Regions from separate parts of the Mesorhizobium sp. M0571 genome, predicted to be linked through region 1. Evidence: predicted binding sites of a transcription regulator. Region 1 holds the regulator's gene; each other region holds the start of a gene.
What was found. Region 1 encodes PhoB, which activates phosphate uptake and scavenging genes when phosphate is short. Its sites were predicted from a motif close to TGTCATNNANCTGTCAT; they were not measured.
Positions count from the first base shown of each region.

Region 2: the regulator PhoB is predicted to act here: its motif matches at 2,304-2,320, upstream of NKI85_RS23670 (LTA synthase family protein).
Region 3: the regulator PhoB is predicted to act here: its motif matches at 2,247-2,263, upstream of phnF (phosphonate metabolism transcriptional regulator PhnF).

Region 1 is NZ_JAMYQT010000001.1:408,601-412,757, reverse strand. Features, by position in the region: gene NKI85_RS02025 (ROK family protein) at 165-1,409, shown strand; gene phoB (phosphate regulon transcriptional regulator PhoB) at 1,419-2,108, opposite strand; gene phoU (phosphate signaling complex protein PhoU) at 2,125-2,832, opposite strand; gene pstB (phosphate ABC transporter ATP-binding protein PstB) at 2,865-3,668, opposite strand; gene pstA (phosphate ABC transporter permease PstA) at 3,665-4,157, opposite strand, start outside.
Region 2 is NZ_JAMYQT010000021.1:95,553-99,709, reverse strand. Features, by position in the region: gene NKI85_RS23685 (acyl carrier protein) at 1-163, opposite strand, end outside; gene fabG (3-oxoacyl-[acyl-carrier-protein] reductase) at 351-1,088, opposite strand; gene fabD (ACP S-malonyltransferase) at 1,149-2,114, opposite strand; gene NKI85_RS23670 (LTA synthase family protein) at 2,361-4,157, shown strand, end outside.
Region 3 is NZ_JAMYQT010000013.1:90,940-95,096, reverse strand. Features, by position in the region: gene NKI85_RS17215 (carbon-phosphorus lyase complex subunit) at 1-1,092, opposite strand, end outside; gene phnH (phosphonate C-P lyase system protein PhnH) at 1,094-1,705, opposite strand; gene phnG (phosphonate C-P lyase system protein PhnG) at 1,705-2,166, opposite strand; gene phnF (phosphonate metabolism transcriptional regulator PhnF) at 2,297-3,040, shown strand; gene NKI85_RS17195 (zinc-binding alcohol dehydrogenase family protein) at 3,059-4,075, opposite strand; gene NKI85_RS17190 (ABC transporter permease) at 4,089-4,157, opposite strand, start outside.

The DNA of each region.
Region 1 (4,157 bases):
TGATGGATTTTGATGACTCTCCGAGTTTTTTCGAGTGTCGGAATAAACGATGACAGCGCCGCCGGCATCTGACACTATTTGCCTGTATCTGACACTATTTGTCGGACATTACCGACGGCTTCCGGTTCATGAGCGGCCGCGGCAACCGGGAGGAAAGCAAAACGATGTCGGTCGGAATCCGCCATGACGATTTGCGCCGGCGCAACCGGGCGATGGTGATCTCGGCGGTGCGCCGGGCCAGCCAGCCGTCGCGTACGGAGATCGCTGCAACCACCGGCCTCAGCCATTCGACCATATCGGCGATCTCCTCCGACCTGATACGGGAAGGCATCCTCGCCGAGAGCAAGGCAAACGAGCCCGTTTCGTTGAAACGCGGTCGTCCGCAGGTCGGCCTCGCCCTCAACCCGGAAGCGGCGGCGGTGCTGACCGTGGTGTTGTCGCTGAATTTCCTGTCGGCCGCCATCATCGACTATGCGGGACAGGTGGTCGTCGAGGAACAGCGCCGGCTGGACACGCTGACCATGCCGCGCGACGAGCTGATCCGCGAATGCATGGCCATCGTCCGGCGCCGGCTGGAAGATCCAGACCTTGACGTCCGCAGTGTCGCCCGCATCGCCCTGGCGATTCAGGGAATTACCGACTCCCCTGCACGCGCCATGCTGTGGTCGCCGATCACGCCGCAGACGGACATCGCCTTTGCCGACATGCTGGAAGACGAATTCGGCATCCCGGCCACGGTGGAGAACGATTGCAATATGATGGCGGTGGCTTTGCGCTGGCGCGATCCGGATCGCTATCGCGACGACTTCATCGCCATCCTGCTTTCGCACGGCATCGGCATGGGGCTGGTGCTGAAGGGCGAGCTGTTCACCGGCACGCATTCCTCGGGCGGCGAGTTTGGCCACATGATCCATCGTCCAGGCGGCGCGCTCTGCCGTTGCGGGCGGCGCGGCTGCATCGAGGCCTATGCAGGCAATTACGCCATCTGGCGCAACGCTACGGGGATGAGCGAAGACAGCAAACCGGTCGCCGACGTCAGCGACGCCGACATGCGCGCGTTGGCGGCCCGGGCCCGCGAGAAGGATGGGCCGGAACGCGAGGCCTACCGCAGGGCCGGCGAAGCGCTGGGTTTCGGTCTCGGCTCGTTGTTCGCGCTGATCGATCCAGCACCGGTCGCGATGGTCGGCGTCAGTGCCGCCGCCTTCGATCTGATCGAGCCGGCCTTGCGCAAGGCCATCGCCCAGACCGCCGGTGGCCAGCATTCGAGCTCGATCTCCTTCGACACCGAGCCGAACGAATTGCCGCTGATCCGCGAAGGCTGCGCGATGCGGGCGTTAAGCTTCGTCGACCAGGAGATTTTCGCGCCGGGCGCGCAAATGAGGCCCGGCATCAGAAAGAACGTAGCCTGACCAGGCAGGTCAATCTTCCCTGATCGCATAGCCGGCACCGCGGATGGTGCGGATGACATCCGGCATGCGGCCGTTATTGACGGCTTTGCGCAGCCGCCCGACATGCACGTCGACGGTGCGTTCGTCGATGTAGATCGTCTCGCCCCAGACATTATCGAGCAACTGGCTGCGCGAGAAGACGCGGCCGGGATGCCGCATCATGAATTCGAGCAGCCGGAATTCGGTCGGCCCGAGCCGGATTTCGCTCTTCTTGCGATAGACCCTGTGCGATTCGCGATCGAGCACGATGTCGCCGACCTTCAGCACGCTGGACAGCACTTCCGGCTTGGCGCGGCGCAGCAGCGCCTTGACCCTGGCCATGAATTCCGGTGTCGAAAACGGTTTGACCAGATAGTCGTCGGCGCCGGTCGAAAGACCGCGCACCCGGTCGCTCTCCTCGCCGCGCGCGGTCAGCATGATGATCGGCAGCCGCTCGGTTTCGGGGCGCACCCGCAACCGTCGGCAGAGCTCGATGCCGGAAACCGCTGGTATCATCCAGTCGAGCACCAGAAGATCGGGCACATTCTCCTGCAAACGGATCTCGGCTTCGTCGCCGCGTGTCACCACCTCGACCTGGTAGCCTTCGGATTCGAGATTGTAGCGGAGCAGCACACCCAACGGCTCCTCGTCCTCCACCACCATTATGCGTGGTGCGATCATCGGCTGGGCACCCCCATCATGTCACCGGTGCGGACATTGTCGTTTCGTCCTGCTTCGGACGATTGACAGGCAATTGCTCGCCGGTCAGCACATAATACGCATTTTCGGCGATGTTGGTGACATGGTCGCCGATCCGCTCCAGATTCTTGGCGCAGAACAGCAGATGCGTGCAAGCGGTGATGTTGCGCGGGTCTTCCATCATGTACGTCAACAGCTCGCGGAACACGGACGTGTATTTGACGTCGATGCGCTCGTCGGCGGCGCGTAGCTTGGCCAGCGCGGCCGCATCGCCGGCAGCATACTCCTCGATGACGCCCTGCACCTGGATGAGCACCAGCTGCGCCATCGCATCGATGGAATGCGATAGGTCGCGCGGCGTGACGCTGAGGCCGACCGCACTCACACGCTTGGCGATATTCTTGGCAAGGTCGCCGATGCGTTCGAGGTCGCCGGCCATGCGGATCGCCCCGACGACATGGCGCAGATCGTGGGCCATCGGCTGGCGCTTGGCGATCAGGGTGATGGCGCGGTCGTCCAGTTCGCGTTGACGCGCATCCATGATGGCGTCGTCCGAAACAACGCGCTGCGCCAGCGCATTGTCGGAATTCAACAGGGCCTTGGTCGCCCCGCCGACCATCGAACCGGCGAGGTCGGCCATGTCGCGGATCAGCTTGCTGATCTGCTCGAGATCCTCGTCGAAAGACGCGACTGTATGTTCGGCCATGATATTGTCCTCGTCTGCGTGATCGGCACCGCTCAGCCGAAGCGGCCGGTGATGTAGTCCTGCGTGCGCTTCTCGCGGGGCGACGTGAAGATCTTCTCGGTCCGGTCGAACTCGACCAGCTCACCCAGATACATGAAGGCAGTCTGGCGCGACACGCGCGCCGCCTGCTGCATGTTGTGAGTGACGATGACGATCGTGTAGTCGGCTTGCAATTCGTCGATCAGTTCCTCGATCTTGGCGGTCGACAGCGGGTCGAGGGCCGAGGCCGGTTCGTCGAGCAGAATGACTTCCGGCTTCACTGCCACGGTGCGGGCAATGCAGAGCCGCTGCTGCTGGCCGCCGGAGAGGCTCAAGCCGCTGGCGTTGAGCTTGTCCCTGACCTCGCCCCAAAGCGCGGCACGCTTCAACGCCTGTTCGACGCGGCCGTCCATCTCGGACTTGCCGAGATTCTCGTAGAGCCTGACGCCGAAGGCGATGTTCTCGTAGATCGACATGGGGAACGGCGTCGGCTTCTGGAACACCATGCCGATCTTGGTCCTGAGCAGGTTGAGATCCTGCGACCGGTCGAGAATGTTCTTGCCGTCGAGCAGGACCTGGCCCTCGGCTGTCTGTTTCGGGTAGAGCTCGTAGATGCGGTTGAAGACGCGCAGCAGCGTCGACTTCCCGCAGCCCGAAGGCCCGATGAAGGCCGTGACACTGCGCTCGGGCAGCGACAGGCTGATGTCCTTCAGCGCCTTGCTCTGGCCGTAGTAGAAGTTGAGGTTCTTGACCTCGATCTTCGTCTTCTCGGCGACCGTTTCGGTCATCGTCATGTCCGGGGACAACATCTGTGTCATCTGTCCTCTCTGCGTCCGGTAAGGCTGCGGGCGAGGATGCTCAAGCCCAGAACCGTCAGGGTGATTATGAGTGCGCCGGTCCACGCCAGCTGCTGCCATTCCTCGTAAGGGCTGAGAGCGAACTGGAAGATGGTCACCGGCAGGCTGGCCATCGGCGCGTTGATATTGCTGCTCCAGAACTGGTTGTTGAGCGCGGTGAAGAGCAGCGGCGCCGTCTCGCCGGAAATGCGTGCTATCGACAGCAATATGCCGGTGACGATGCCGGACAATGCGGCGCGGTAGGCGACCGAACGGATCACCACCCAGCGCGGCGCGCCGATCGCGGCGCCGGCTTCACGCAACGCGTTCGGCACCAGGTTGAGCATGTCTTCAGTAGTGCGCACGACCACCGGAATGACCAGGATGGCAAGCGCAACGGCGCCGGCAATCGCCGAGAAATGCCCCATTGGCCGCACCATCAATTCATAGACGAACAAGCCGATGATGATC
Region 2 (4,157 bases), on a different contig from region 1:
TTTCGACGCCGAACTCTTCTTCGAACGCCATGACAAGTTCGACCGTGTCGAGGCTGTCCGCGCCCAGATCATCGATGAAGCTCGCCTGCTCCGTCACCTTGTCGGCATCGACGCCAAGGTGCTCGATGACGATCTTCTTGACGCGCTCTCCGGTGTCACTCATTTGGGCATCCTCGTCTTTTGGTTGTCTGTCTTCGTTAGCGGGCAGAATGCCGCTAATCAAGCTGAAAGATGGTCCTGCCGGAAACGCAGCGGAACAGGACCGGTTTTTGCCCGAACCGCCGGGTTGCGGGCGGCATTACACGAAAAATGCCGTGCATCCAAGACGGAATGAAGCGTTTTCCCAAGTGTTAGATCATCGCCATGCCGCCATTGACATGAATGGTCTGGCCGGTGACGTAGGCTGCCTCATTGGAAGCGAGGTAGGCGACGGCAGAGGCGACTTCAGCGCCCGTGCCCATGCGCCGGGTCGGGATCACCGCCATGATCGCCTCTTTCTGCTTGTCGTTGAGCTTGTCGGTCATCGCCGATTCGATGAAGCCCGGGGCGACGCAGTTGACGGTGATATTGCGGGTGGCGATCTCCTGCGCCAGCGATTTGGAAAAGCCGATCATACCGGCTTTGGAGGCGCAGTAATTGGTCTGGCCGGGATTGCCGGTGACGCCGACCACTGAAGTGATGTTGATGATGCGGCCATGTCGGCGCCGCATCATCGGATGGGTAAGCTCGCGGGTCAGCCGGAACACGGCGGTCAGGTTGACCTCGAGCACGCTATCCCAGTCGGCATCAGCCATGCGTACGAACAACCCGTCCTTGGTGATGCCGGCATTGTTGACGAGGATGTCGACGCCTTCGAGGTCGGCCTCCGCCTTCTGGCCGAGCGCCTTGACCTCGTCGCGATTGGAAAGATTGGCCGGGAACAGCTTGACCCGGTCGCCCAGTTCGGCGGCCAGCGCCTCCAGTTTCTCGATGCGTGTGCCGTGCAGGCCGACGATGGCGCCCTGGCCATGCAGCACGCGGGCGATCGCCTCGCCGATGCCTCCCGATGCGCCGGTGACGAGCGCCTTGCGGCCGGTCAATTCGAACATTCTTGTCTCCTGATCTGAGCGAACACCCTTCGCATGGAGCGGGGTCAAATCGCCAGTTGATTATGCAAGTGCCGCCAGCGCCGCCTCGACATCCGCCGCGGATCCGATGGCACTGGTGGCAATATCGCGGTTGATGCGCCGCGCCAGCCCCGACAGAACCTTGCCGGCGCCCACTTCATATAGTGTCGCAACGCCATTCGCGCCGAACCACTCCACCGTTTCGCGCCAGCGCACGCGCCCGACCACCTGTTCGACGAGGCGGCGGGCGATCTCGTCCGGATCGCTCGTCGGGATCACCGTAACATTGGAGACCAGCGGCACGACCGGCGCATTCTTCTGCACTCCCGCCAGCGCCTCCCGCATGATCTCGGCCGCCGGCTTCATCAGTGCCGAATGGAAGGGCGCCGAGACCTGCAGCATCAGCGCCCGCTTTGCGCCCTTCTCCGTGCATAGCTTCGCCGCCAGTTCGACCGCCGGCCTGGCGCCTGAGATCACCAGCTGGCCGCCGCCATTGTCATTGGCGATCTGGCAAACCAAGGCGTGCGCCGGATCTTTGGCCGCGCCGTGGGCGGCCTCGGCGCAAGCCGCCTCGACGTCAGCCTGTTCCAGCCCGATAATCGCCGCCATGGCGCCCTCTCCGGCCGGTACCGCCGCCTGCATGGCATTGCCGCGGATGCGCAACAGCCGGGCGGCGTCGGCGACCGAAACGAAACCGGCGGCTGCAAGTGCCGAATATTCGCCAAGCGAATGGCCGGCGACATAGGTGACCTTATCTTCCAGTGAGAAGCCGCGCGCCTCCAGCGCCCGAATTGCGGCAAGCGACACCGCCATCAGCGCCGGCTGGGCGTTGGCGGTCAGCGTCAGCGTCTCTTCCGGACCTTCCCAGATCAGCTTCGATAGATTTTCGCCGAGCGCATCGTCGACTTCCTCGAAGATCCGCAGCGATTCCACAAAGGCGTCGGCGAGGTCCTTGCCCATGCCGACAGCCTGGCTGCCCTGCCCCGGAAAGGTGAATGCGATGGCCATCGGCGGCTCCCAGCTGCTGGTTCTGGTTGCCTGTGACGCAAGGCGTGCGGCCAAGTCAAGTCCAACCTCGACCGCGCAACGTCGGCCGAGTGCCTGTTTCGGCAGGCTTTTTGGCGATCACTCATGATGAAAACCGCTCACGATTTGTTTGCTGGCTCTTCTTATTTCCGCCACAGGCGCTAGCTTTGCGTGACAGTTCGATGACAGTCGAGTGACGCTTTTGTTGCGGGCCGGGGAACTATTGAAGTGGCAAAGACCAAGAACAGCGCAGCCGAGGCCGCGCCACAGTTTCTCGAAGGCGATCCATCCACCGGCTATCTGCCGGCGCGCAAATGGCCTGTCATCCGCTATGGCCTTATCAGCTTGCTGGCCGCGGCCATCCTGGTGTTCGCCATCGAACTGATCGTGCGCGGCAACTTTGCCGGCACCATCGACTTCTTTCTGCAGCCCTTCAAACCCGGCTGGACCACAATCATTATTTTTGCGCTGATCCTCATCGGCCTCGACGCCGTGCTTGGCCGCAGCCATCAGAGCCTGATGATCGTCGCGCCGCTGACGTTGTCGCTGGCGTTCGTCGGCCACCAGAAGTCGCTCTATCTCGGCGATCCGCTCTATCCGACCGATTTCCTCTATTCCCGGCAGATCGTGGCACTGATGCCGCTCCTGGTGCGCGATCGCCCGGGAACCGCCATTGCCCTGGCGATCGGCATCGTCGGCGGGCTGTCGCTGCTCGTCTATTGCTGGCGGCTATGGCGCCGCCGCGTTCCGTCGCTCAGCCACAAGGGCCGCCTTGCCCGGCTGACGCTGACGGTGCCGCTGATCGCCTTCTTCGTCTCCATCATGGACTATGCCACTTTCTCGTGGACGCGCGACCGGCTGCAGATCATCCCGATCATGTGGGACCAGAAGGAAAACTATGCCTCGAACGGTTTTGCGCTCGCCTTCGCGCTGAACGTCCCGATGGCCCATGTCTCGGCGCCGCCCGGCTATTCCGGCAAGGCGATCGCGGCGATCGGCAAACCGCAGGTGACGGCCTCGATACCTGCCGAGAAGCCCGACATCATCGTCGTCATGAGCGAATCGTTCTGGGATCCGACCAAGCTGCCCGGCGTCACCATCACGCCCGATCCGATCCCCAATGTGCGGGCACTGCGCTCGGGCTATATGTTCTCGCCCGAATTCGGCGGCATGACGGCCAACATCGAGTTCGAGGCCCTGACCGGCTTTTCCAACGCCTTCCTGCCGGCGGGCAGCATTCCCTACCAGCAATATGTGCGGACACCGACCCCCTCGCTCGCCACCTTCCTGAAAAGCCAGGGCTACCGGACACGCGCCATCCATCCCGGCACCAACTGGTTCTGGAACCGGGGAGCCGTCTATGCCGATTTCGGCTTCAACGACTTCAAGTCCGAGGAGACGCTGCCGCCCATGCAAAAACGCGGACCGCTCGCGTCGGACGCCGCGATGACCGACGAGATCATCCACGAGGCCGATACCAGTGCCGAGCCGGTCTTCTTTTTCGCCGTCAGCCTGCAGAACCACGGACCGTATGAGCCGTATCGCTATAACAATCCGACCCACAAGGTGCAGGCGCCGATCAGCCAATGGGCGCGTGAATCGCTGTTGAGCTACGCCGAAGGCTCTTCCGATGCGGACCGCGGCCTTGAGCGGCTGATCGAATGGGCGAAGACACGCGAGCGGCCGACGGTCATCGCCTTCTTCGGCGACCATCTGCCGCCGCTTGGGCCGGTCTACGTCGAGACCGGTTTCCTGAAGGACAATGTCGCGCCGCGCAAGGAGGCGGCCGACCAGATGCTGCTGCACCACCAGACGCCGCTGATCGTCTGGTCGAACCGCAGCGGGCCGGCCGAGGATCTGGGCGCCGTCAGCCCGGCCTTCCTGCCCTACCATATCCTGAAGACGGCCGGCATCAGCCATCCCTATTACACTGGCTTCCTCGGCCAGTTGCGGGAGCGCTACCGCGTCATCGACCGCAATTTGCTGTTGGCACCGGGGGGCGACGCCACCCCCGATTGGTCGCGT
Region 3 (4,157 bases), on a different contig from region 1:
CTCTTCCATCTTGCCGGTGTTCTCGCGGGCGTCGTGCTCGGCGCGCATGCGGCGCACGAGGTCGAGTTCGGCCTGGAAGTCGACATAGTGCGGCAGCTTGAGGTGCTCGACGAAGCCGGTCGCCTGGACATTGTCGGAATGCGAGATGACGAACTCCTCGTCCTGGGCGGCGGCAACGACATCCTCGCCGAACTCCGAAGCGCGCAGCGCGCGGTCACATAAAGCCATGGCCATCGCCTTGCGCTCGCTCTGGCCGAAGACGAGGCCGTAGCCGCGGGTAAATTGCGGCGGCGCCTTGGCCGAGCCTTTGAACTGGTTGACCATCTGGCATTCGGTGACGCGGATTGAGCCGAGCGGGACGGCGAAGGGCAGTTCCGGCACGTCGAGTTCCAGCTCGACCTCGCCAATGCGGACTTCGCCGACGAAGGGATGATTGCGCGCATAGCCGCGCTGGGTGGAATAGCCGAGCGCCAGCAGAAACCCTTCGTCGCCGCGCGACAGCGCCTGCAGGCGGATATCACGCGCCATCGGGAATTCGAGCGGCTCGCGGGTGATGTCGCCTGGGACATGGTCCTGCGGCATGTCGCCGTCGGGCTCGATCAGGCCTTCGCGGGCAAGGATCGCCGAGACGCGCGGCATGGCTTCCGCCTCGCCCGCACGCTGCTCCGGCTCGGCGACATCGCCGCCGGCGGCAAGCTCGGGATCGAGCAGCCGGTGGGTATAGTCGAAGGTCGGGCCGAGAAGCTGGCCGCCCGGCAGGTCCTTGTAGGTCGCCGAGACGCGCCGCTCGACCAGCATCGTGCCGGTCTCAACCGCTCTGGTGTAGCCGAAGCGCGGCAGCGTCGTGCGATAGGCGCGAACCAGGAAGATCGCCTCGATCATGTCGCCGCGCGCCTGAACGATGGCGAGCGCCGCCAGTTCGCGGTCGTAGAGCGAGCCTTCGCTCATCACCCGGTCGACGCCGAGCGCCAGCTGCTCGACGATCTGGTCGAGACGAAGTGCGGGCACTGAACGGTCGCCGCGCCGGCGGTCGGCGAGCAATTGATGAGCGTTGCGAATGGCCGCTTCGCCGCCCTTTACCGCGACATACATCCTATGCCTCCATCATCTTGATGCGCGTCGTGCGCGGCAGGCAGGCAATTCCGCCAGGGGTGGCGAGGATGATGTCGACGCCACGCGGAAAGCGCTGGTTATTCTGCTTCCACTGCTCGACGAAATGACGCGGCATCCGTGCCGGCGCGATCGTCGCCGTCCGTTCGATGCCGGGGCCTTCGAGCAATAGCGGAGCGCCGGAGACGAGATCGCTGACCTCGAGGATCAGCGTCGTGGAACGGTCCGGATAGTCCTGGGTGCCTTGCGAAAAGCCGTCGAGCGCCATCATCTCGGCCGGCGAGGCGATCAGCGCGAAATGTGCGTCGGCCGGCGTGTTGGCCAGTGGCGCGCCGGTATGGAAGCCGAGCCAGGATTTGATAGCGGGCGAGGCCTGCAAAGCCGGGTCGAGCCAGAGCGGCGTGTCGTTGTCGCACAGCGCCAGGGCTATGGCGCCGGCGGTGGCCGACAGCGGCGCCGGAGGGTGGGCAAGGACCGGCAGGGGCTGCACGCTGCCCGGCCGTGCCATCGCGTCCATGACGGCGCGGAACACCGTCTGCGCGTTGAAGACCGGATCGGCGAAACCGCCTTCGATCGATTGCACGGCTGCGTCCATCAGTCTTCTCCGCGTACCATGGTGAAGAAGTCGACCTTGGTCGCCGCCGTCTCGGCGCGGCGCTGTTCACGCGCCTTGGTCAGTGCGGCCTGCAAGGGGGCGACGATCCTGGTCTCGACTGCGTTACGGTGGGCGGGGTCCTGCCAGAGCGCGTCGGCAATCGCTGCCAGCCTTGCCTTTTGCTTGTCGCGGCCGAGTGCGTAGCAGTGGCCGACCTGCCCGGACGCAAGCCGCACCGTGGCGCGGGTGACCGTCGCCTCGCCGACATTGAAGGGCGCACCGCCACCGCCAATGCGACCGCGCACCGTAACCAGGCCGGTTTCGGGACCACGCAAAAGCTCCGCCTGGGAAGGCAGGCCGGACTCATTCCAGAGACGGACGATATCGTCGCCGGGGGCTTGTGCCAGTGTCGCCATGGCGGCTTTGCGCTCGGCCTGCTCTCGCGCTTCCTGTCCCCGCATGGCCGGTGCTCCTTGTGCGCTTAATTTGTCTATTGATATAGACAACTATACAAATTATACCCGTTATCTAGCGCGTGTCCATGACGGGTGAGTGACAAGAGCCAAAGTGGGCGCAAAGTTGGGGGCGGGAATGATCGGGCATGCCAACAGCATCGAGCGGCGCAGCGGTGTTGCACTGTGGCGCCAGATCGCCGACCAGATCCTGCGTTCGATCGCTATCGGGGATTTTCCCGAGAACGCGGCACTGCCGCCGGAGATCGTGCTAGCCGAGCGCTATGGCGTCAACCGCCACACGGTGCGCAGCGCCATCGCGGCGTTGGTGCAGGAGGGTGTGCTCAAGGCAGAGCAGGGGCGTGGCACTTTCGTGCTGTCGCGCAGGCGGCTGTCCTATCCGATCGGCACGCGCACGCGCTTTTCCGAAGGCCTGCAGGGCCAGGCGTCGGAGCGCAGGAGCGTCTTGCTGGCGTCGGCGGTCGAGCCGGCCAGCCGGCGCGTCGCCGAAGGGTTGGGCCTTGCCAAAGGGTCCGACGTCATTCGCCTGGAGACGCGCGGTGAAGCCGACGGACAGGCGGTGTCACGGGCCACCGGCTGGTTCGACGCCAAGCGCTTTGCCGGCATCGATGCCGTCATGGCGGAGACCGGATCCATCACCGCATCGCTCCAGCGCTTCGGCGTCAGCGACTATCTCCGGCAGTCGACGGTGCTGTCGGCGCGCCATGCGGATGCCGCCGATCTTGCCGACCTCGACCTCCAGCCAGGGGCCATCGTGCTGGTCACGGTCGCCGTCAACGTCACGCCGGACGGAAAGCCGATCCAGTTTGCCGAAACGCGGTTCCCAGCGGAGCGCGTCGAGCTGAAACTTTCGGCTCTCTGAGGCGCGCCAGCTTCGGCATCACCCGACCTGGATGACCGCCTTGATCAACCCGGATTTCTCATGCGCCCAGCGGGCGAGGTCGCGCCGCGTCTCGCCAAGCGTCGTGCGGTGCGTGACGAGCTTTGCCAGCGGCACCGCGCCGTTGCGGATCGAGGCGGCGACATGGTCGAAATCGGCACGCAGGGCGTTGCGGCTGCCGATCAGCATCATTTCCCGCTTATGGAATTCAGGGTCGGAAAAGCTGATGTCGTCCTTGACGACGCTAACCAGCACCAATGTTCCGCCATGCGCGACATGGGCGAAGGCCGACTGCACCGATCGGGTGCTGCCGGTGGCGTCGAACACCGCGTCAAAACCATCGCCGCCGGTCGCCTGTCGGACCAGTTCGGGGGCAGCTCCCTGCGAGCCGTCGTGCGTCGCGAAGCCGAGTTCGCTTTCGGCAAAACCCAGCCTCTCCGTACTCATGTCGAGCAGTGTCACATCGAGCCCGGCGATGCGGGCAAACAGCGCCGTGCCGAGCCCGATCGGGCCCGCGCCTATGACCAGGGTGCGTGCGCCGGATTGAGCCAGCGAGCGCCGTACTGCATGGGCGCCGATCGCCAGGAATTCGACGGCGGCGGCATCGGCCAGCGACAGGCCGTTTGCCGGATAAAGATTTTGCGCCGGCACCAGGATCTGCTCGCACATGGCGCCGTCGCGGTGGACGCCGAGCACCTCGATCTTCACGCAGCAATTCGGCTTGCCTTGCCGGCAGGCGATGCATTGGCCGCAAGCGAGGTAGGGATTGACGATCACCGGCTCGCCGATTGCGAGGTCGACGCCTTCGCCAGCCTCGATCACGGTTCCCGAGACTTCGTGGCCCATGATGCGGGGATAGGCGAGGAACGGATGCTTGCCTTCGAAGATGTGATAGTCGGTGCCACAGATGCCGACATGGCTGACCGCGACCAGCGCCCAGCCGGAGGGCGGCGCGGCCGGCGCCGGCCGATCTTCAAGGACAAGGTCGCCGGGCGAGCGGCAGATGACGGCTTTCATGCTTCAATCCAGTTTATTTGCCGCGTCGGCGCAGGCCGTCGAAATAGACGATGACGATGATCAGCACGCCGGTGATGATGCG